DNA from 4 places in the Exiguobacterium sp. H66 genome. Region 2 is predicted to be linked to each of the others. Evidence: riboswitches for the same ligand, from Rfam matches in the RefSeq annotation. Region 2 holds a riboswitch; each other region holds the start of a gene.

Region 1 (4,932 bases), on a different contig from region 2:
CAGGAAGTGACAAGTCCGTCACGACGACCGGTGAAGATACGTTAGAAGCGCTAGGTGCTTTGTTACCTGTCCTCGTACCCGGCGGTTTAATCGTCCTCGTCATCTATCATGGACATGTAGAAGGAAGACGTGAACGGGATGCTGTTCTCGATTATGTCGAAAGTCTTTCGCAGCAAGACTACGCCGTCTTACAGTATCGTTTTCTCAATCAACAAAACAATCCACCTTTCATCATCGCCATCGAAAAAAAATTAAAAAAGCAAACACTCGATTAATAGCAAAAGACGCTGTCAGCACGACAGCGTCTTTTTTGTCATTCCTCAACCATCTTCAAAAAAAGCAATAATTTTTCAGCGAACCGCGTATTGAGACGTTCAAAGCTGAAATGCGGAAATCCATGGAGCCGTTGAAGATAGATTTGATCGCCACCCATTTTCCGGCAAATCTCTAACGTATATTTTACGTCCGCGAATTGATCGTCCGGTGCATAAAAACAAGCGAGGTTGACTCGCGGTAGTTTCTTCCGCTCTTCATCATGTAAGACGATTTCTTCTTCAATCTCCCGGTACTGTGCATATGTCAACTCACCGAGACGTGCCGTATCCTCACTATTTTGACCAAACGGCAACATCCCGAGTGGCGCATCCGGTCGAAAACGATCGAATGCACTTGCAAATACTTGTTTGACGCCACCGAGTTGTTTTGAATTATGCCAATCAAATAACGGCGAAATATACGACAAACTCGCAATCGGCAATTCATATTCCTGCAGTAGCCGGTTGACGACGAGTGCGCCCATGCTGCAGGCGATGATATGAATCGGTAACTTTCGTTTTCCGGCTTCTCGTAAAGCATCCTTCAGCAGTTGTTGATGTTCCTCAAGCGATATCCGGCGCGGTGCGTCTACACGTAACACTTCATAATCCTTTTCAAGGACTCGAATTAATGCATCGCTCGGCGTCGCTCGCAGTTGAAGGGGATAGACGAGTACGATAATCCCTGTTGCTTGATCTTCCACAAACTCACCTCTTCATACAAGTATCTCTGTATTATAACGTTTACATCTTGATGTCAAAAACCATCTTAAGTCGGATTTTCATTCATATATACGTTTTAAGCGTGTCACAGGTTCCACTTGACCGAAAATTTCTTCAGTCGTTTCACTTTCTTCTCTAAAACCGAAAGAGACTAGAAACTGGCGCGCTTTATAGTTTCGTGATTCAACGTAGACTTCAATCGGGGAAGCACCTTGGTGTTCAAGTTCACGAATCAACTTTCGTCCAATCCCATTTTGTTGATATTTCGGTAGTACATACAAGCGAACGATTTCCCACGTGCCGTCAACATCGATCGCATGGATGAAACCGACGATTTCTTCCTCGATAATGGCGACATTGAAATATTCTCCCCGCGCTTCCTCCGCCGTCCGAATTGCTCGAACGACTTTTTCTTGCGGATACGCCTCTTGTACGAAATGGGCTTTCGAGCTTTCCGAATAAATCTCTTCGTACGTATCCATCCAAGAGGTAATGGCAATATCATGAATGCGTGCCGCATCAGTAGGAATTGCTTCGCGTATCTCCATATCGGACTCCCCCTTTTTTCCGTTTACCGGTACATGTTCTTTTACCCTTTTCTAGAAAAATCATTCGTTTCCCTGCAAAGTTCGAGACAAACAAAAAAAGTTCAGAAACAAACTCATGCGAGTCTGCTTCTGAACTGAAAATTAAGCGAATCGTTTCGCTTGTTCTTCAAGAATTGCTGCTTTATCTGTTTGCTCCCATGGTAATTCGATATCTGTACGACCGAAATGACCATAAGCTGCTGTCTGACGATAAATCGGACGGCGGAGATCAAGCATGTTGATGATCCCTGCTGGGCGAAGATCGAAGTTTTCAGCAACGAGTTCGACGAGTTGTGCTTCTGGAAGTTTACCTGTTCCAAACGTATCAACTGCAATCGATACTGGGTGCGCGACACCAATCGCGTACGCAAGTTGAACTTCTGCTTTATCTGCAAGACCAGCAGCTACGAGGTTTTTCGCGACGTAACGTGCTGCATATGCTGCAGAACGGTCAACTTTTGTTGGATCTTTACCAGAGAATGCGCCGCCGCCATGACGTGCATATCCACCATACGTATCAACGATGATTTTACGTCCAGTTAATCCTGCATCACCTTGTGGTCCACCGATTACGAAGCGGCCTGTCGGGTTAATGAAGAACTTTGTTTCCGCATCGATGTATTCTGATGGAATCACAGGTGCGATGACATGCTCTTTCAGGTCTGCTTGGATTTGCTCAAGCGTCACTTCTTCTGCATGTTGTGTTGAGATGACGATTGTATCGACACGAACCGGTTCGTTATTCTCATTGTATTCTACAGTTACTTGCGTCTTACCATCCGGACGGAGGTAGTCAAGTTGTCCAGTTTTACGGACTTCTGCGAGACGACGAGCAAGTTTGTGTGAAAGTGAAATCGGAAGTGGCATCAATTCAGGCGTTTCTTTCGTTGCATAACCGAACATGAGACCTTGGTCCCCTGCACCGATTGCATCGATTTCTTCATCTGACATGCTACCTTCGCGTGCTTCAAGCGCTTGGTCAACACCGAGAGCGATATCTGCTGATTGCTCATCGATTGAAGTCAATACAGCACAAGTGTCTGCATCGAAACCATATTTAGCGCGTGTATAGCCAATCTCACGAATTGTTTCGCGAACGACTTTCGGGATATCGACATAAGTCGATGTCGTGATTTCACCTGCGACGAGGACAAGTCCTGTCGTGACAGATGTTTCAGCAGCGACACGAGCATTCGGATCGGCTGCGAGGATTGCATCTAAGATAGAATCCGAGATTTGGTCACAGATTTTATCCGGGTGACCTTCAGTAACTGACTCCGACGTAAATAGCCGGCGATTAAGGTTTGTCATGTTTGACCCTCCCAAAAAAGAATTTGACGGTGTACTCATTTCCCCTAGTTGAGTGGGACGGTAAAATGAAAAAAACCTCTCCATGTCCAAAAAATGGTCAGGGAAAGGTTGTGCGTTCTTCCTTTACCCTCTTATCGTTCGAAGTGTTTACTTCGCTTCAGGAGAGCACCTTTTCCTTCATTAATAGAATTCTTAATGTAGGACGGTTGCCGGGTTTCTTCGGGCCTTGTTCCCTCCACCTGCTCAGAATAAGAGTATCCGTTACGAATTACATGATATAAAGTTGTGACCACTCTGTCAAGCTACGTTTTAATTTCTAGTCGAAACTTTCCCGAAGAGATGTTAAACTGTTAATGCTGAAAGCGTTTCCAGAAAAATAGAAATCAGCGCTAAAAAAGGATTGCTCATCCTTTAGTATGTCATATATAATAAATGTGTCATACTAAATGCCAGAGCTAAACCAACGTAGGGGAAAGGTGGGGTCAGGATGCCGATGACGGTCCTGAATATCGAAGAGCTACTCAAGAAGGAGCATGTGTTCAAACAACTATCTGTTGCTGAGCTAGTCGAACATGCAATTCGTAACGAAGAAGGGGTTCTTGCTGAAAATGGCGCTCTGTCTGTAGAAACGGGGAAATTTACAGGTCGTTCACCTAAAGACAAGTTCATTGTTCGCGATCAGTCATGCGAGTCACATATCGATTGGGGCCATGTCAATCAACCGATGGAAGCAGACAACTTCGAGCAACTTTTACAAAAAGTTCTTCGCTACATGAATGAAGCAGATCAGCTCTACTACACAGAAGCTGCTGCTGGTGCAGACACTCATTTTACCCTTCCGGTTCGGATCGTGACACAATATGCTTGGCATAATTTGTTTGCAAAACAACTATTTTTGCGTGAATATCCGACAGAAGCTGCTTTTGAGCCTTTCACGGTTATTTATGCGCCTCACTTCAAAGCAGATCCGAAAGTCGATGGAACGAATTCCGAAACGTTCATCGCCATGTCATTCGAACATCGGATTGTCTTAATCGGTGGAACGGAATATGCGGGCGAAATCAAAAAATCGATTTTCTCTGTCATGAACTACCTTTTACCTCAACGAGACGTCTTATCGATGCATTGCTCGGCTAACGTCGGTCATGAGGGTGACGTCGCTTTATTCTTCGGATTATCCGGTACTGGTAAGACCACACTGTCTGCTGACGACAGTCGTCAATTGATTGGTGACGATGAGCACGGGTGGTCCAACGACGGCGTCTTCAATATCGAAGGTGGCTGTTACGCAAAAACGGTCAACCTATCGCGCGAAAAAGAACCACAAATCTTTGATGCGATTCGTTTTGGCACTGTCCTCGAAAACGTCGTCCTCGATGATGCACGAATTCCTGACTATGATGATACGTCGAAAACGGAAAACACACGGGCCGCTTATCCGATTACAGCGATTGATAATATTGCAGTACCATCACGCGCCGGACATCCGAAAACGATTGTCTTTTTAACAGCTGATGCTTACGGCGTCCTGCCGCCAATCAGTAAGTTGACGAAGGAGCAAGCGATGTATCACTTCTTATCCGGGTATACATCGAAGTTAGCCGGGACAGAGCGTGGCGTAACAGAACCGGAAGCGACATTCTCGACATGCTTCGGTTCGCCTTTCTTACCGCTCATTCCTGAAAAATATGCAACGATGCTCGGTGAGCTCATCGACCGGCACGGTGTCACGGTCTACCTCGTCAATACAGGCTGGACGGGTGGCGCATATGGGACGGGAAGTCGGATGAAGCTTTCCTATACACGGACGATGGTCAATGCAGCTGTCAACGGCACGCTCGCTGATATCCCGACGGAAGAGCATCCGATTTTCGGGCTACACATGCCGCTCGAAGTCCCTGGTGTCCCAAGCGACTTGCTCAATCCTGTCAAAGTTTGGTCGGATGCTGATGCGTATGAACAACAAGCACGGGCTTTGGCAACTAAATTCAAACAAA
Region 2 (4,932 bases):
GGCATGCGGCCATTCGATTTGAACCGTCTCCTGTCTGAAGTCACTGCCGTTGCAATAAATCGCTTCGTCCGTCAGTACATCCGCAAGAATCGGCTGGACAAAAAAGTCGATCCCGCCGCTGACGATGGAAAAATCAATCTCGTTTGATTTGGCAAAGGCGAGCAAGGTGTCGAAGCCGGGACGAATGACCGCCCGTTTCATCAAGAAATCAATGTAGTCCTGTTTTTGACTGGACGGAAGCAGCTGAAACATCTGTCCGATGCCGGACTGAATCGAGAGCGACCGGTCGAGCACACCTTGTTTTAACGGTTCAAATTTTTCCGGCGGAGCGAACTCCTGCATCAAGGCGATGATATTATCGTGCTCCGTTACCGTTCCATCAAAGTCACATAAAATCCGGATCGTCATTTCGTGATCCCCCAAGCATCGAGGGCGACACGTAATTCCTCGTGCCGGCGGGCGGCACTTGTCAGTGATTCGCCGGCCAGTGCTGCGTCCAGTGCCTGGCGGAAAGCGATGACTCCGGCCGCAGCACCTTGCGGATGACCGTGGACACCGCCCCCGGCATTGATGACGGAATCGACGCCGAAATCACGAACAAGCTGGGCGACGAGACCCGGGTGGATTCCGGCGGACGGGACCGGGAGAATTGCTTTGGTCTCACCGATTCGGGTCGCTTCGACGGCAATCCCGCGGGCCAGGTCTTTGGCGAGGGCGACATTCCCATATGGCGACGGGAACAGTGTCAAGTCGGCACCGGCAATCCGCGGCAACGTTCCGAGCAGGACCGGGGCAGCAATCCCGTACTCGGGACTGGCGATCAAGGCACCGCTCAACGCCGGATGATTAAAGATCGGGACCGGGATTTCCGGATCGGCTGCCAGTTCCCGCAAGACATCAAGCCCGTATGTAAACGTGTTGAGCAGGAGGGCTGTCGCTCCGGCTTCGACCAGTCGTTTCGCCTGCTCTTTCAAGCGGAAGACCGGACCACTCAACGTAATCGCATAAAGGGCCCGTTTACCGGTCTGTTCATAGTGTGCATCGAGGACTTCCCGTCCGATCCGCGCCCGGTCGAGTGCCGGTGTCAGCGGATTGTCGTATAAAATTTCGTCATCCTTGACGAGATCAATCCCGCCGGCGAGCTGGGCTTCCAGTTGTTCCCGTAAAAAAACGAGGTCCCGTCCGATGACGCCTTTGAAGATGCTCATCAACAGGGGGCGGTCATGGACTTGGATCAACTGGCGGACGCCCTCGATGCCAAATTTAGCACCGGGGAAATCCGGTGTGAACGAAGCGGGAAGCTGAAGATCCGTCAGTTTGATTTGACCGTCGAGTGACAGCTTGCCGAAGACGGTCGTCAAAATCGCCGAAAAGTCCCGTGAGACGTTGTGTTCCGGATAACGGATCGTGACATATCCTTTCCCGTCGTGTTCTTCCGTATGGACGACTTGTCCTTTAAAGGATTCAAGCTGTTGTTGTTCCAAGTGATTCAAATCGGTCCATGAGCCGACCGTCAGACCGAGGGCGATTTGCTCTGCCCGTTTTGGTAACTGATCGGTCACGCCGAGGTGGTAAGTTGCGGTAATGTACGCCATGATCGTCGTCTCTCCCTTGTTAAAAAATACAAAAATGGCCCCTCGTCAATGACAAGAGACCATGAAAAATTGCGCGTGGACTCTTATCTGTCAGCGTGTTAGCTGCAAGAATTAGCACCGTGCCAACTGGTCGGTTGCTGCGACATCATAGGGCTCGTCCCTCCGTCTGCTCTTGATAAGAATTGGATGAAATTGTGAAATCTAATTGCAATTTTTACATGAGATGGACGTGATGTCAAATAATTTTTTGAAAATTTATTTTTTTTGAAATCAACTTCTATAGATGGCGGTCTTTTAAATGGTTTTTCACTAAAAATTGGAATTGACAGATGATTTAAGACGGGCGTAATATTCGAATCAACATCGAACACCACAACCACATATGACTCTTATCGTGAGTTGGCAGAGGGAATTGGCCCGAAGACGCCGCAGCAACCGACCATCCGGCACGGTGCTACATCCAACAGACATTCGTCTGAGAGATAAGAGGACGGATGATACCCCGCGCCTCTTTTCTATGACGAAAAGCGGCGTTTTTTTGTGTAGAAATGAAGGGGGAAGCAAGATGGCATATCAAGCATTTACAGAACAGGACGCCATTAAACGTGTCCGGGAACTCGGACTCATCGGACAGGAAGAAGCGACGGCAGAAGAAATCGGCGACGGGAACTTGAACTTAGTCTTTCGGATTCAGGCAGGGAAAGAACGTTTGATCTTGAAGCAGGCATTACCTTATGCAAAAGTCGTCGGGGAAAGCTGGCCCTTGTCACTCGAGCGGGCCTGGATCGAACAGTTGGCACTGAAGGAATTCGCAAAATACGCGACGCCATTCGTTCCACGGGTCTTTCATGCCAGTCATGAAGAAGCGTATACAGTGATGGAGGACTTGTCGCACCTGCAAATCGTTCGGATGGGATTGCTCGCAGGCGAAACGTATCCGCTCCTTGCAGAGCATGTCGGTTCATACTTGGCACGGACGTTATTTTTCACGTCAGATTTTGCGCTCGGTCCAGTCGGAAAAAAACAGGTCGCACGTGACTATTACAACCCGGATTTATGCGACATCACGGAAAAGTTAATCTTTACGGATCCGTTTTACGACGCGGAAACAAACAACATCGAGAGCGGCTTGGAAACAGACGTACAGCAGCTCTGGCAGGACGAAAAACTGAAGAGGGAAGTGGCGAAGCTCGAAACGTTGTTCATCACGAAAGGGGAAGCCTTATTACACGGGGATTTACATACAGGAAGCATTTTTGCTTCCGCGGGCGAAACGAAAATCATCGATCCGGAGTTCGCTTTTTACGGACCGTTCGGGTTTGATGTCGGTCAGTTCATTGCCCACCTCTGCTTTGCGGCGTATCCGAACTATGCTGAGTTGCGGGAGACGCGGGTGAAGGATATCGATACGTTCTGGCTGACGTTTGCTTCGACGTTCACGGCACTTTGGGAACGGGAAGCCGTCGAACCTTTCCGGACGGTACCCGGGCTTGTCGATGATGTCCTCAGTACAATTCTCCAAGACGCGCTTGGTTTCGCCGGTTGTGAACTGATCCGGCGGACGATTGGTTTGGCACCGGTCGCTGATTTGGAACAAATTCCGGATGCGGCGACGCGCCTTGAACGGAAACGTCATGCCCTACGCCTCGGGACGGCATTGATTAAACGGCGCGGCGAATGTAAGACGTTTACGGACCTCCGGAATTTCGACGTGACGGAGGAATTGAGCCGATGAGCGAGTTTATCCGTAGTGTCATCTATGAGCGGGCGTGCTTAAAAATCCTTGACCAGACCCGTCTTCCGCAAGAAGAACGGTACGAAGTCATTCATGATTTGGCGCAAGCGGTCGAGGCGATTAAACAACTTCGTGTCCGGGGGGCGCCGGCAATCAGTCTGTTTGGTGGTTTCGTCCTCGTGCAGGAAGCGTTTCGGACGACGGGATCGCTTGACGAGGTCAAACAAAAACTGTTGACGGTATCGGCGGAATTACTGGCGACCCGGCCGACCGCCGTCAATTTGCGGAACGTACTTGATGCGCTGAATCAGCTTATCCTTTCGAGCACAACACTCGAGGAACTGCCGAAACGTCTGGAACAAAAAGCAATCGCCCTTTATGAAGCCGATGCCAAGACGTCACGGCAAATCGGTGTGCATGCGTTGGAGCTGTTTCAAGCGGGAGACCGGGTGTTGACGATTTGTAACGCCGGATCGATTGCGACAGCGGCGTACGGGACGGCACTGGCCCCGTTTTATCTTGCGAAAGAACAAGGCATCCCGTTATCCGTCTATGCGTCGGAAACCCGACCTTTGTTGCAGGGGGCACGTTTGACGACATGGGAGCTGCAACGGGCAGGGATTGACGTCACCTTGATCACGGACAATATGGTCGCACATACGATCAAGGAAAAGCAGATCACCGCCATCATCGTCGGCGCGGACCGGATTACCCGGAATGGGGATACAGCCAATAAAATCGGGACGTTCCAGCTGGCGTTATTCGCACGTGCCTTCGGGATTCCGTTTTATGTCGCCGCACCGCTGTCGACGTTTGATGTGACGAGTTTATCGGGAGACGAGATTGAGATTGAAGAACGCGATGCCCGTGAAGTGACACAGTTTGCCGGACAGATGACAGCGCCAGCGGGTGTAGCGGTCTTTAATCCGGCGTTTGACGTGACACCGCACGAGCTCATTACGGCGATCATCACGGAACTCGGCGTCATTGAACGGCCGAGCGTGGAAACGATCGAACAGGCAATCGGACAACAGGTCATCTAAACAGACAGGGGAGATCGAGATGAAAAAATTAGCATTCTTGCTCGCACCGGCAGTCTTGCTGGCTGCTTGCGCCAATAGTGAAGCGACACCGGCGAAAAAAATCAGCGGTGTGCCGGAAAGTGTCCAAGGCGACATCAAGATTGCCGTCATCCGCAATCTGGCGTCCGATGATCATACGAAACAATTTTTGGACGGTGCCCGGTCGGAAGGGGAGGCACTTGGGTTTAAGGTCAACACGTTCATTTCCGAAGGCAATGACGTCAAGTTCAAGGAACTGGTGGCGCAAGCCGTTCAGCAGGATTATGACGGACTGATCATCTCGCACGGAAAAGAAGATTATGCCTACGACATGATTAAACCGGCGATCGACAAAGGGATTCAGGTCGTGACGTTTGATACGGTGACGAAGAAAAAGGACCAGACGTTAACAGGCATCACGGAGACGTTCCAAGATGATCACAAACTGGCAGAACTTTCACTCGATGAAGTGACGAAAGTGAAAGACGATAAGCCGGTCCGGGTCATCAAGTTGTGGTTCGGTCCGGGATTCGCACCGCTG
Region 3 (4,932 bases), on a different contig from region 2:
GTCGCGGATGCCGTTTGGGATTCGTTTGGTGACGACCCGCATATCATCATGGACTGGATTCTTTTTATCCATGAGACGCAGCCGGATTATGAACAGCTATTTGCTCTGGAAGACACGGCAGCCCTCTATCACTTGATGAATCAAATCGATATCTATATCGATCAAGAGACCCATTACAACTTAGGTCGAGCGATTGTCGGTGAAGAGTTGATTGTCAACGAAACACAAGCAGCAATTGTCGGGATTCTCCCTCTTCCGTTAATCATCATCTCAGCAGAAGTCATGCGAAATTTTGATCGTCGGTCACTAGAGACGATTTATGATGAAGCGGGGCAACATGGAGAATTCGACGACGTGTGGGAACAGTTTGCTGATTTACGCGCATACTTCAGCAAGGCTGAAACGACAGAAGAGACGATTCTTATTTATTACGCTTAAAAAAAGACTGCTACGGGATAGGTCCCGTCAGCAGTCTTTCGTGTATCGGTCAATGGATTAAAAGTCAATTTCGTCAGGGTCCGGTCCGAGGCGGACTTCTGTCGCGAGACGGTCAATTTTTTCGAGGTCGTCTGCATCGAGTTGGAAATCAAACACATCGAAGTTTTCAGCAATCCGTTCTGGTGTGACTGATTTCGGAAGCGCAACGATTCCGTTATCGAGGTGCCAACGTAGAACGACTTGTGATGGGCTCTTACCATGTTTTTCAGCAATCTCTTTGAAATCATTGATTTCAAGGAACTTACCTTGCATGAGTGGGCTCCATGCTTCGACTTGAATGCTGTGATCCTGCAAGTATTCATGCAATTCATGCTGTGGAAGTTGTGGGTGAAGCTCGACTTGGTTAATCATCGGCGTCATGAGTCCTTCTTCAGCAAGCGTATCGAGATGATGTTCTTTAAAGTTCGAAACACCAATTGCTTTAATTTTACCTGCTTCGTACAGCTCGACCATGGCTTTCCATGCTTCGACATAACCTTCGACAGGCCAGTGAATGAGATAAAGATCGAGATAATCTGTTTCTAGTCGCTCAAGTGACTCAGCGAAAGCCTCTTTCGTCCGTCCGGCACGAATGTCATCGTTCCAAACTTTAGACGTCAAGAAGAGTTCTTCACGTTTCACGCCGCTTTCTTTGATTCCTTTTGCGACACCACGTTCGTTTTTGTAGACGGCAGCCGTATCGATATGACGGTAACCGACGCGAAGTGCTTCTGCGACGGCAGCCGGTGCTTCCGTCTCTTCATCGACTTGCCAGACACCGAACCCGATCTGTGGAATCGTGATACCATTTGAAAGTTTTGCGTATTGCATGTATATACTCCTCCTTCAATGAAACTAGAATATGGATTTGCCTGTTCAGTTTAGCATGAACTTAGCGGAACATCTGTTTTGATGCTCATAAGCAGGGAATATAGACTGGGAAAGAGAAGAAAGTCTACTGATGCATAAACGAAGAGAGGTGTAATATCATGGTGAAATCGATTAAAAAAGTACCAAAAGGAGTCTGGACAAGCATCGCAGCACTATTAGGTGCTCAAGCCACGTTCCTCTTCCTTGGTGCCCGCAAGACAGGACGCAATCCGTGGGTATGGGGTGGAGCAGGACTCGTTCAATTTCCGCTTCCGGCGATTGCCTATTTCATTTTGAATCGTCAAGAAAAACAGAAATAAAGTGAACCCCCCGTCGCAGACGAAGCGACGGGGGTTGTTTGTTTTACGACATGTTGTTTTTCTGTGCGGCATCGCTCTTCCGGCGTGGGAAGCCGAAGAAGATTGCCAGTGATCCACAAACGAACAGTAAAAATGGATAGAACAAATAAGGAATCAGTTCGGGTGACGCCGTTTTCGTCAATTCAGCGGCAATCAAAAGTTGCGCTCCGTACGGGATGATTCCTTGAACACCACAGGAAAAGAGGTCGAGGATACTGGCTGACTTTTTCCGGTCGATGTCATACGTATCCGCGATTTCAGCAGCGAGCGGACCGGCGACAAGAATCGAAATCGTATTATTTGCTGTTGCGAGATTCGTTGCACTGACGAGGGCAGCCATACTGAACTCAGCTCCCCGGCGTTTCGAAATCTTTCGTGTCAGCGTTTCTTTGAGATAAGCAATTCCACCGTTATAGGTGATCAGGCTGACGAGTCCACCCATCAGCAACGTCAAGATTGAGATTTCTGCCATCCCCATCAATCCGTCAGACATCGCGAGGACAAACCCACTTACTCCGAAACTACCGTCGATCATTCCGATGATGCCTGTCAATAACGTCCCGCCGAGTAAGACGAGAATGACGTTGACACCAAAGAGGGCGAGCACGATGACGGAAAGATACGGAATCAGCTTATAAAATTCAAATGCTTTCGCTTCGACGACATCTCCGGAACCTGACACGAAAGCGAGTAAGATGACAGTGATGACGGCAGCAGGCAAGACGATTAAAAAGTTCGTTCTGAATTTATCACGCATGTTCGTTTTTTGTGTCCGGACAGCGGCGATTGTCGTATCTGAGATAAACGATAAGTTATCACCGAACATTGCTCCACCGACGACGGCAGCAGCGGCGAGTGCGACATTGACGCCCGTCGCGTCATGAATCCCGAGTGCGATCGGTGCAAGGGCAGCGATTGTGCCGGTCGAAGTTCCCATCGCCATCGAGATGAAAGCGGCAATGATGAACAATCCACTCATTAAAAGAGACTGGGGTAGGAAACTGAGTGCAGCGTTGACGGTCGCATCAATGGCTCCGATTGCATTCGCTGTTCCAGAAAATGTGCCGGCGAGTAAAAAGATGAAGACCATGATCATGATGTCCGGATTTCCGGCACCGCGGGCAATCCGCTCGACGGTCTGGTTGATGTCTCCCTTAGATGTCGCAGCAGCAAAAATCAAGGCGATTAAAGCTGCAATTAAAATTGGGAATTTGTAAAAGTCGTTATAGAAGATTCCTGCACCGATGAATAATACAAGGAAAACGAACAAGGGCAACAACGCCCATTTGTTCGGCGTAACCGTTTCGTTCATGTGAATCACTCCATTTCTTCAGCATACAAAAAAAGACCCCTTCGCAAGAAAGAAGGAGGTCTTTACTGAAAAAGACGCTCTTCTTATCTCTCAAGCCATAGCTTGCTGGATTTGGCACAGTACGAATCAATCGTCCGCTGCCGAAACATCATTGGGCCAGTCCCTCCGTTTCTCGCGATAAAAAGAAGTCATTTAGTTGTTTAGTCGTTGTTTAAAACACGTTTATTACCCTAACGTATCTTTTAATGCTTGTCAACTGTACCTTACTGCAGTGCTTGTTTGAGCGTCGTCACGTTTTCGTTCATCAAATCAAAGTACGATTTATCTTGTTGATCTTTTGCGACGGACTCGAGGTTATGAATCGTAATCGATTCGGCACCGATTTCTTTTTGGATGACACGGGCGACCTTTGGCGACACCGTCTCTTCGAAGGCGATATAGTTTAAGTCATGCATCTCTGCTTCCTTGACGATGGCAGCCAGCTGTTTTTGGGACGGTTCGTCAGACGGCGAGATACCGGCAATCGGCAGTTGCGTGAAACCGTAACGTTCCGCCAAGTACCCGTATGCGGCATGCGTGACGAGAAGCTCCTTTTTCGAACCGGAGTCAACAGCTTTTTGTAAATTTTGGTCGAGTTCATCTGCTTGTTTGTTAAAGAGTGCGAGGTTTTTATCAAACGTTTCCTTCCGGTCAGGTGCTTCCTTTGCTAACGCGGTCGTAATCGAGTCAGCCATTTTCTTGGCGTTGTTCGGGTCGAGCCAAACATGCGGATCGTATTGTCCATGATCGTGCGACTCTTCTTCAGCCTCGTGATCATCATGGTCATCGTGTGCGTCTTCTTCGTGCGTATGAAGCGAAGCGGAAGCCTCGAGTAAGTCGATATTTTTACTTGTCTCGACAAAACGAATGGAATTACCGGCTAAACTTTCCTTAATCTTTTCAGAGTACGGCTCAAGGGTTGTGCCGGTAAGTAAAAATAGATCGCCTTTCGCAATCGTCGTCAATTGCTTCGGAGTCGGCTCATACGAATGCGGGTCGGCGCCAGGGGGAACGATTAATTCGACCTGGACGTCTGTGCCGCCGATTTCTTTTGCAATTGCCGCAGTCGCGAATGTCGACGTATAAATTTGCAATTTACCGTCTTCTTCTGAATTTGAAGTCGATGAGCCGCATGCGGCGAGCAGACTGGCAGTTACTGTCGCGATGGTTAACGCTGGAATGATTTTTTTCATATGTGAACCCTCCAAGATAATTAAAACGTAATTGTTCCGATTTGGACTTTCTAACTATATCCGACGGAAATTAAAGCGTCAAGTCGGAATGTTGTGAAGTTCTAGTTCAAAATAAATCGGGTAAGAGAAGAATAGAAGTGAAATCGGAATGAGCCTTGGAGGTGATGAGGTGAAACGTGAAACAGCATGGTTGATGGGTGGCGCCGCTATTTTGACGACGGCTGCTGCTGGTGCGAGCATTTGGAATAATTATGGAGCCTTACTCAGATGGACGGAGCCGGTCTTGCCGCTTACCGAAAAGCAATTAGCACCACGAAATCTTTTATACAAGACGGTCAATCAGCAGGACTTGACGTTAGATATCTATTATCCGCCGGGAGAAGGGCCGTTTCCGGTCGCGATTTATGCTCATGGCGGCGCATTCGTTCGTGGAAACCGTGATGATGTGTTTAGTTTTGCTCCAATCATCGACCGGTTTTTAGAACTCGGGATTGCCGTTTGCAGCATCGACTATCGTTTATTTGAGGATGGCAGCTATTTTCCGGACAACCTTGAAGATGTTCGAGATGCCTTATGTTTTTTAAATCAACAAGCGGATGAGTTACGTATCGCGCGCGGTCGCATGCTTTTATGGGGTGATTCAGCAGGTGGAGCCCTAATGTTGACGACGGCGCTTGCCCCG
Region 4 (4,932 bases), on a different contig from region 2:
CCGGAATCAACACTTTATAAATGATTTGGAACTTCGTTGCCCCCATCGATTCCGCTGCTTCGATGACACCTTTGTCGACTTCACGCAGTGCCAGTTCGACCATCCGCCCGTAAAACGGTGCCGCCCCAAGAATCAGTGCCGGAAGTGCCGCTGTTGGTCCTAAGAACGATCCGACGATGATGAGCGTCACTGGAATCAATAAAATCAACAATATAATAAACGGAATCGAACGGAAGATGTTGACTAAAAAGCTGAGCACGGAATACAGTGCCCGGTTCTTAAACAATAAGTCTTCATTCGTCGCATACAACAACAGACCAATGATTAAACCGAGTATGAAAGTCGCTAGACCCGCGACGGCTGTCATATAAACGGTACTGCCGGTCGCCGTCCAGACCATTTCCCAATCGAGGTCGTTAAAGAATGTCGTCATCGGTGATCCACCTCCACTTCCACGTCACTCGATTGAAGTTTCGCGATGACCGCTTGTGTTTCATGTGCCGCACCAATCAGTTGGATGAACAACGTTCCGAGTGCACCGTCTTGCGTCTGTCCGACGTTCCCGCCGATGATATTAAATAATAAGGTCGAATCTTTCATGACTTCTGCCAGGATCGGACTTTCTGCTGTCGAACCGACGAATGTCAGCTGGACGATTTTCCCTGTCGGATAGCGCTCACGAAGTTTCGCGAACGTCAACTCGTTTTCTGTAGACGACGTCAGTTGTTTGACGAATTCTTTTGTCATCGCTTGTTTCGGATGCCGGAAGACTTCTGAAACAGGACCCTGTTCGACGATTTTTCCGGCCTCCATGACGGCGACCCGGTGACAGATTTTTTGAATGACGTGCATCTCGTGTGTGATCAAGACGATCGTCAGTTTTAGTTTTTTATTGATGTCGACGAGTAACTCTAAGATCGAGTCCGTCGTTTTCGGATCAAGGGCGCTTGTCGCCTCGTCACATAATAAGACGTCCGGGTTTGATGCCAGTGCGCGGGCAATCCCGACGCGTTGTTTTTGTCCACCGGATAGTTGTGACGGATAAGCGCCTTCGCGGCCGTCGAGTCCGACGAGTTGAATCAGTTCGGCGACGCGTTCTTTCCGGCGTGCTCTCGGATATCCGCCGAGTTCGAGCGGGAACATGATATTTTCTTCGACTGTCCGTGACCAGAGCAAGTTAAAGTGCTGAAAGACCATCGAGACATTTTTCCGGACGCCGCGTAATTCTTTCGGTCGTAACGTCGTCATCTCGACACCGTCAATTTGAATCGAACCGCTTGTCGGTGCTTCTAACATGTTCAGCAGGCGAATCAAGGTTGACTTCCCTGCACCGGAATAACCAATTATTCCGAAAATTTCGCCGCGCTCAATCGTGAGATCGACGTTTGCGACAGCTTCGACTTCGCCGCGCTTCGAGCGATAAATCTTTCCTACATCCTGTAAACGAATCACTACTGTCCCTCCTAAACATAAAAAAAGTGCGCACGTTTTAGAGCAAACGCGCGCACTTTCAGTACACAAAACCATTTGCTCTCATCTTGCAGACGTTCGTCTGCTGGAATTAGCACCACTTCGGAAATAAATTCCGCGGTTGCCGGGTTTCATCGGGCCAGTCCCTCCACCACTCTTGATAAGAGTTATCGGTATTTAGTTGTTTTTAATATATTTTGAATATTAGCAGGGGTTATTTTGCTTGTCAAACAGTTTTTTCAGAAACTTTTTCGAGCAAACTGAAAGCATGCGTTAAATCTTCTTTCAAATCCTCTGCATCTTCAAGTCCGACCGAGATCCGGACGAGACCATCCGTGATGCCGAGTTCCGCCCGACGTTCTGCTGGAATCGATGCATGTGTCATCCGTGCCGGAACGGAAATCAAACTTTCGACCGCCCCTAAGCTTTCAGCAAGCGTGAAGAAGTGTGATGCTTCCACAAGTTTCTCTGCATTTGCAGCTGAACCGACATCAAAGCTGATCATCCCGCCGAAACCAGTCGCTTGTTTTTGCTGGATCGCATGACCGGGATGCGATGCAAGTCCCGGGTAGAAGATGTTCGAGACGACGTCTTGCGCTTGCAGGAAGCTGACAAGTTCATGTGCTGTCTCTTCGATCGCTTCCATCCGGATACCGAGCGTCCGTAATCCACGGACAAGCAAGAAGCTGTCTTGCGGTCCGAGAATTCCACCCGTCGAGTTTTGGATGAAGTGGAGTTCTTCGCCGAGCGTATCATCGTTGACGACGACAAGCCCTGCGACGACGTCCGAATGGCCGCCGATGTATTTCGTTGCACTATGCAGCACGATATCTGCCCCAAGCGCGATTGGTTGTTGCAAGTATGGTGTCGCGAACGTGTTGTCGACGACGAGCTTCAAGTCGTGACGACGCGTGATGGCTGCGATCGCTTCGATGTCCGTCACTTTTAATAACGGGTTCGTCGGTGTCTCGACGTAGAGCATCTTCGTGTTGTCCTGAATCGCCGCTTCCGTCGCGCTGAGATCCGTCGTATCGACGAATGTCACTTCGATGTTGAACTTCGGTAGGACACGTTGCATCAAGCGGAACGTTCCGCCGTAGACGTCGTCCGTCATGACGATGTGGTCGCCAGACTGAAGCAGATTGAAGACAGCATGGATCGCCGCCATTCCTGATCCGAACGCGAATCCACGGACGCCTCCTTCAAGATCGGCAATCAATCGTTCGATGCTCGTCCGCGTCGGGTTTGCTGTGCGCGAGTACTCATACCCGTCTTTTAATTGACCGATTTTTTCTTGCTTATATGTGCTCGTTTGATAGATTGGCGGTGTAACGGCACCCGTTGCCTTGTCTACACCCGTTCCTCCGTGAATCAACGTTGTTTTTTTACGCATGTGTCTCGTCCACCTTTTCAAAGATTTGTTGGCTCAAATACCGTTCTGCACTGTCTGCGAAGACGGTGACAATCGTACTTCCCGGATGGCGCTGGGCGATATCGAGCGCCGCGGCGAGTGCCGCTCCTGCTGAACTGCCGACGAGTAACCCTTCACGTGCCGCCAGTTCATGGACCTTCGTAAAAGCATCCGAATCAGAAATCGTATGAATTTCATCAACTAAATCACGAGAAACGAGACTCGGCCATTTGGCTGTCCCGATTCCTTCTGTTTTATGCGGTCCGGCTGGCCCTCCGTTGAGGACGGAGCCTTCCGGTTCGACGATTGCCCCTTTTGTCCCGAAGCGTTCTTTTAAGAAAGCCGTCGTTCCGGCAAACGTCCCACCTGATCCGCATCCGGCGACGAACCAGTCGATGTGACTAAGTTCCGCCACAAGCTCCGGACCAAGTGTCCGCTGATAGGTGACCGAATTTTCTTCGTTTTCGAATTGGAGTGGCACATAACTGTTCGGAATCGTTTGTCCGAGTTCCTTTGCCTTATCGATTGCGCCCTGCATATCGAGTTCAGTCGGCGTGTTGACGACAGTCGCGCCGAGTGCCCGCATCAACGTCTGTTTCTCTTGACTGAACTTTTCCGGGACGACACAAATGACTTGTAAGTCATATTTTTTAGCGGCGAGCGCCAAACCGATGCCGGTGTTGCCGGCAGTCGGTTCGATGATCGTTCCGCCTGGTGTCACGTACCCCTGTTCGATTGCGGCATCAACGAGTTGGATACCGAGGCGGTCTTTGACGCTGCCCCCAGGGTTCATCCATTCGAGCTTCGCCAAAATCCGCGTACCAGCAGGCAAATCGAATGAAGTAATCTCGTACAGTGGCGTATTTCCGACGAGGTCGCGGACTGACTTCGCGATCATCCGAAGACGATGTCCCATTCGTCGCGACCGGCAAGCATTTTCTCGGCATAGTGCTTCGCTCCTTTAAGGTCGTGTGCGCTCGCAAACCCACATTGCGTTTCGTTTTGTGCCGGAATCACTTCAGCCGCTAAGACGTCGTTCAGTGTCTTCTCGACCAGTTCGCTCATTTTTTCGACTGAGTCAAAGTTCATCATCGCCATGTAGAAACCAGTTTGGCAGCCCATTGGCGAAACATCGATGACGTCGTCCGAATAGTTGCGGATATTTTCAGCAAGTAAATGTTCGAGTGTGTGCATCGCACGCATCGGCATTTGCTCGACGTTCGGTTGTGTGAAACGAATATCATATTTGACGACTTGGTCGACTTTACCGTCTTTATAGCCTGCTACACGAATATATGGTGCTTTGACTTTCGTATGGTCCAAGTTAAAGCTTTCTACGTTCATTTTTTTGATTGTCATGATTTATTCCCCCATTTTCTCGGCTTCTACGAGCCAGACGAAGTGATTGTATTGTGTGAATGTCACGTCAAATCCGCGTGACGTAAAAATCTGTTCCATGACTGGAATCAGTGGATAAAATTCGCGTTCTAAATCTTCTGCAAGGTTGTCAAACCCTTGATTTCTGGCTTCCTCAATCGTTTCTAGACGTGCTGCCTCAGAAACGAACATCGTATCGGCATAGACGATTTTTCCGTCTGCCGGTAAAATCGCTGCCATCAAATCGACGGCCTGTCCTTTTTCTTCATCCGTCAAATGATGAAACGCATAAGTCGAGACAAAACTTTTTGCCTCTGCTGCTTCAAACGATAAGAAATGACCATCTTGAACAGCCAGCGTCGGAATTTTATTGATTAAGATGTCGCGCATTTCCGGACTTGGTTCAATCGCCAGTACCTGCTCATGACGCGCAAGCAAACGTTGCGTCAAGTTGCCTGTTCCTGCGCCAAATTCGGCAACGGGTGACATCGCTTTTTCAGCGACCGTCTCTAATATTTCGTCATAACGGCGAAAGACTTCTTTGTACTCCGGATCTTGCCCCGTTACTGTGTCGTCGTAAGATGACGCCCACTCTGTAAATACATCCATGAAACGTACTGTCATGCCTTTTCGTCCTCCGCATCCCGCTTTTAATTCCGACTAATCGGATATGA

Evidence for each region. A riboswitch is a leader RNA that binds a small molecule or an ion and turns the genes downstream of it on or off. The one in region 2 is predicted to bind S-adenosylmethionine.
Region 1: linked by a shared signal. The riboswitch ahead of metK (methionine adenosyltransferase) and the one ahead of KNP88_RS12400 (2,3-diketo-5-methylthiopentyl-1-phosphate enolase) in region 2 are both predicted to bind S-adenosylmethionine.
Region 3: linked by a shared signal. The riboswitch ahead of KNP88_RS09135 (Na+/H+ antiporter NhaC family protein) and the one ahead of KNP88_RS12400 (2,3-diketo-5-methylthiopentyl-1-phosphate enolase) in region 2 are both predicted to bind S-adenosylmethionine.
Region 4: linked by a shared signal. The riboswitch ahead of KNP88_RS03915 (methionine ABC transporter ATP-binding protein) and the one ahead of KNP88_RS12400 (2,3-diketo-5-methylthiopentyl-1-phosphate enolase) in region 2 are both predicted to bind S-adenosylmethionine.

Annotation. Positions count from the first base shown of each region.
Region 1 covers NZ_JACSMQ010000002.1:57,703-62,634, forward strand. Annotated here, with positions in the region: gene mnmM (tRNA 5-(aminomethyl)-2-thiouridylate-methyltransferase MnmM) at 1-275, shown strand, start outside; gene KNP88_RS03620 (alpha/beta fold hydrolase) at 314-1,018, opposite strand; gene KNP88_RS03625 (GNAT family N-acetyltransferase) at 1,097-1,585, opposite strand; gene metK (methionine adenosyltransferase) at 1,727-2,935, opposite strand; SAM riboswitch class I at 3,064-3,190, opposite strand; gene pckA (phosphoenolpyruvate carboxykinase (ATP)) at 3,423-4,932, shown strand, end outside.
Region 2 covers NZ_JACSMQ010000007.1:152,483-157,414, forward strand. Annotated here, with positions in the region: gene KNP88_RS12395 (2-hydroxy-3-keto-5-methylthiopentenyl-1-phosphate phosphatase) at 1-408, opposite strand, end outside; gene KNP88_RS12400 (2,3-diketo-5-methylthiopentyl-1-phosphate enolase) at 405-1,595, opposite strand; SAM riboswitch class I at 1,676-1,777, opposite strand; SAM riboswitch class I at 1,982-2,084, shown strand; gene mtnK (S-methyl-5-thioribose kinase) at 2,161-3,330, shown strand; gene mtnA (S-methyl-5-thioribose-1-phosphate isomerase) at 3,327-4,373, shown strand; gene KNP88_RS12415 (sugar ABC transporter substrate-binding protein) at 4,393-4,932, shown strand, end outside.
Region 3 covers NZ_JACSMQ010000004.1:246,101-251,032, forward strand. Annotated here, with positions in the region: gene KNP88_RS09120 (hypothetical protein) at 1-438, shown strand, start outside; gene KNP88_RS09125 (aldo/keto reductase) at 496-1,308, opposite strand; gene KNP88_RS09130 (hypothetical protein) at 1,467-1,667, shown strand; gene KNP88_RS09135 (Na+/H+ antiporter NhaC family protein) at 1,711-3,018, opposite strand; SAM riboswitch class I at 3,099-3,202, opposite strand; gene KNP88_RS09140 (metal ABC transporter solute-binding protein, Zn/Mn family) at 3,282-4,250, opposite strand; gene KNP88_RS09145 (alpha/beta hydrolase) at 4,420-4,932, shown strand, end outside.
Region 4 covers NZ_JACSMQ010000002.1:114,610-119,541, forward strand. Annotated here, with positions in the region: gene KNP88_RS03910 (methionine ABC transporter permease) at 1-433, opposite strand, end outside; gene KNP88_RS03915 (methionine ABC transporter ATP-binding protein) at 430-1,452, opposite strand; SAM riboswitch class I at 1,531-1,637, opposite strand; gene KNP88_RS03920 (bifunctional cystathionine gamma-lyase/homocysteine desulfhydrase) at 1,697-2,863, opposite strand; gene KNP88_RS03925 (PLP-dependent cysteine synthase family protein) at 2,856-3,779, opposite strand; gene KNP88_RS03930 (S-ribosylhomocysteine lyase) at 3,776-4,240, opposite strand; gene KNP88_RS03935 (class I SAM-dependent methyltransferase) at 4,244-4,882, opposite strand.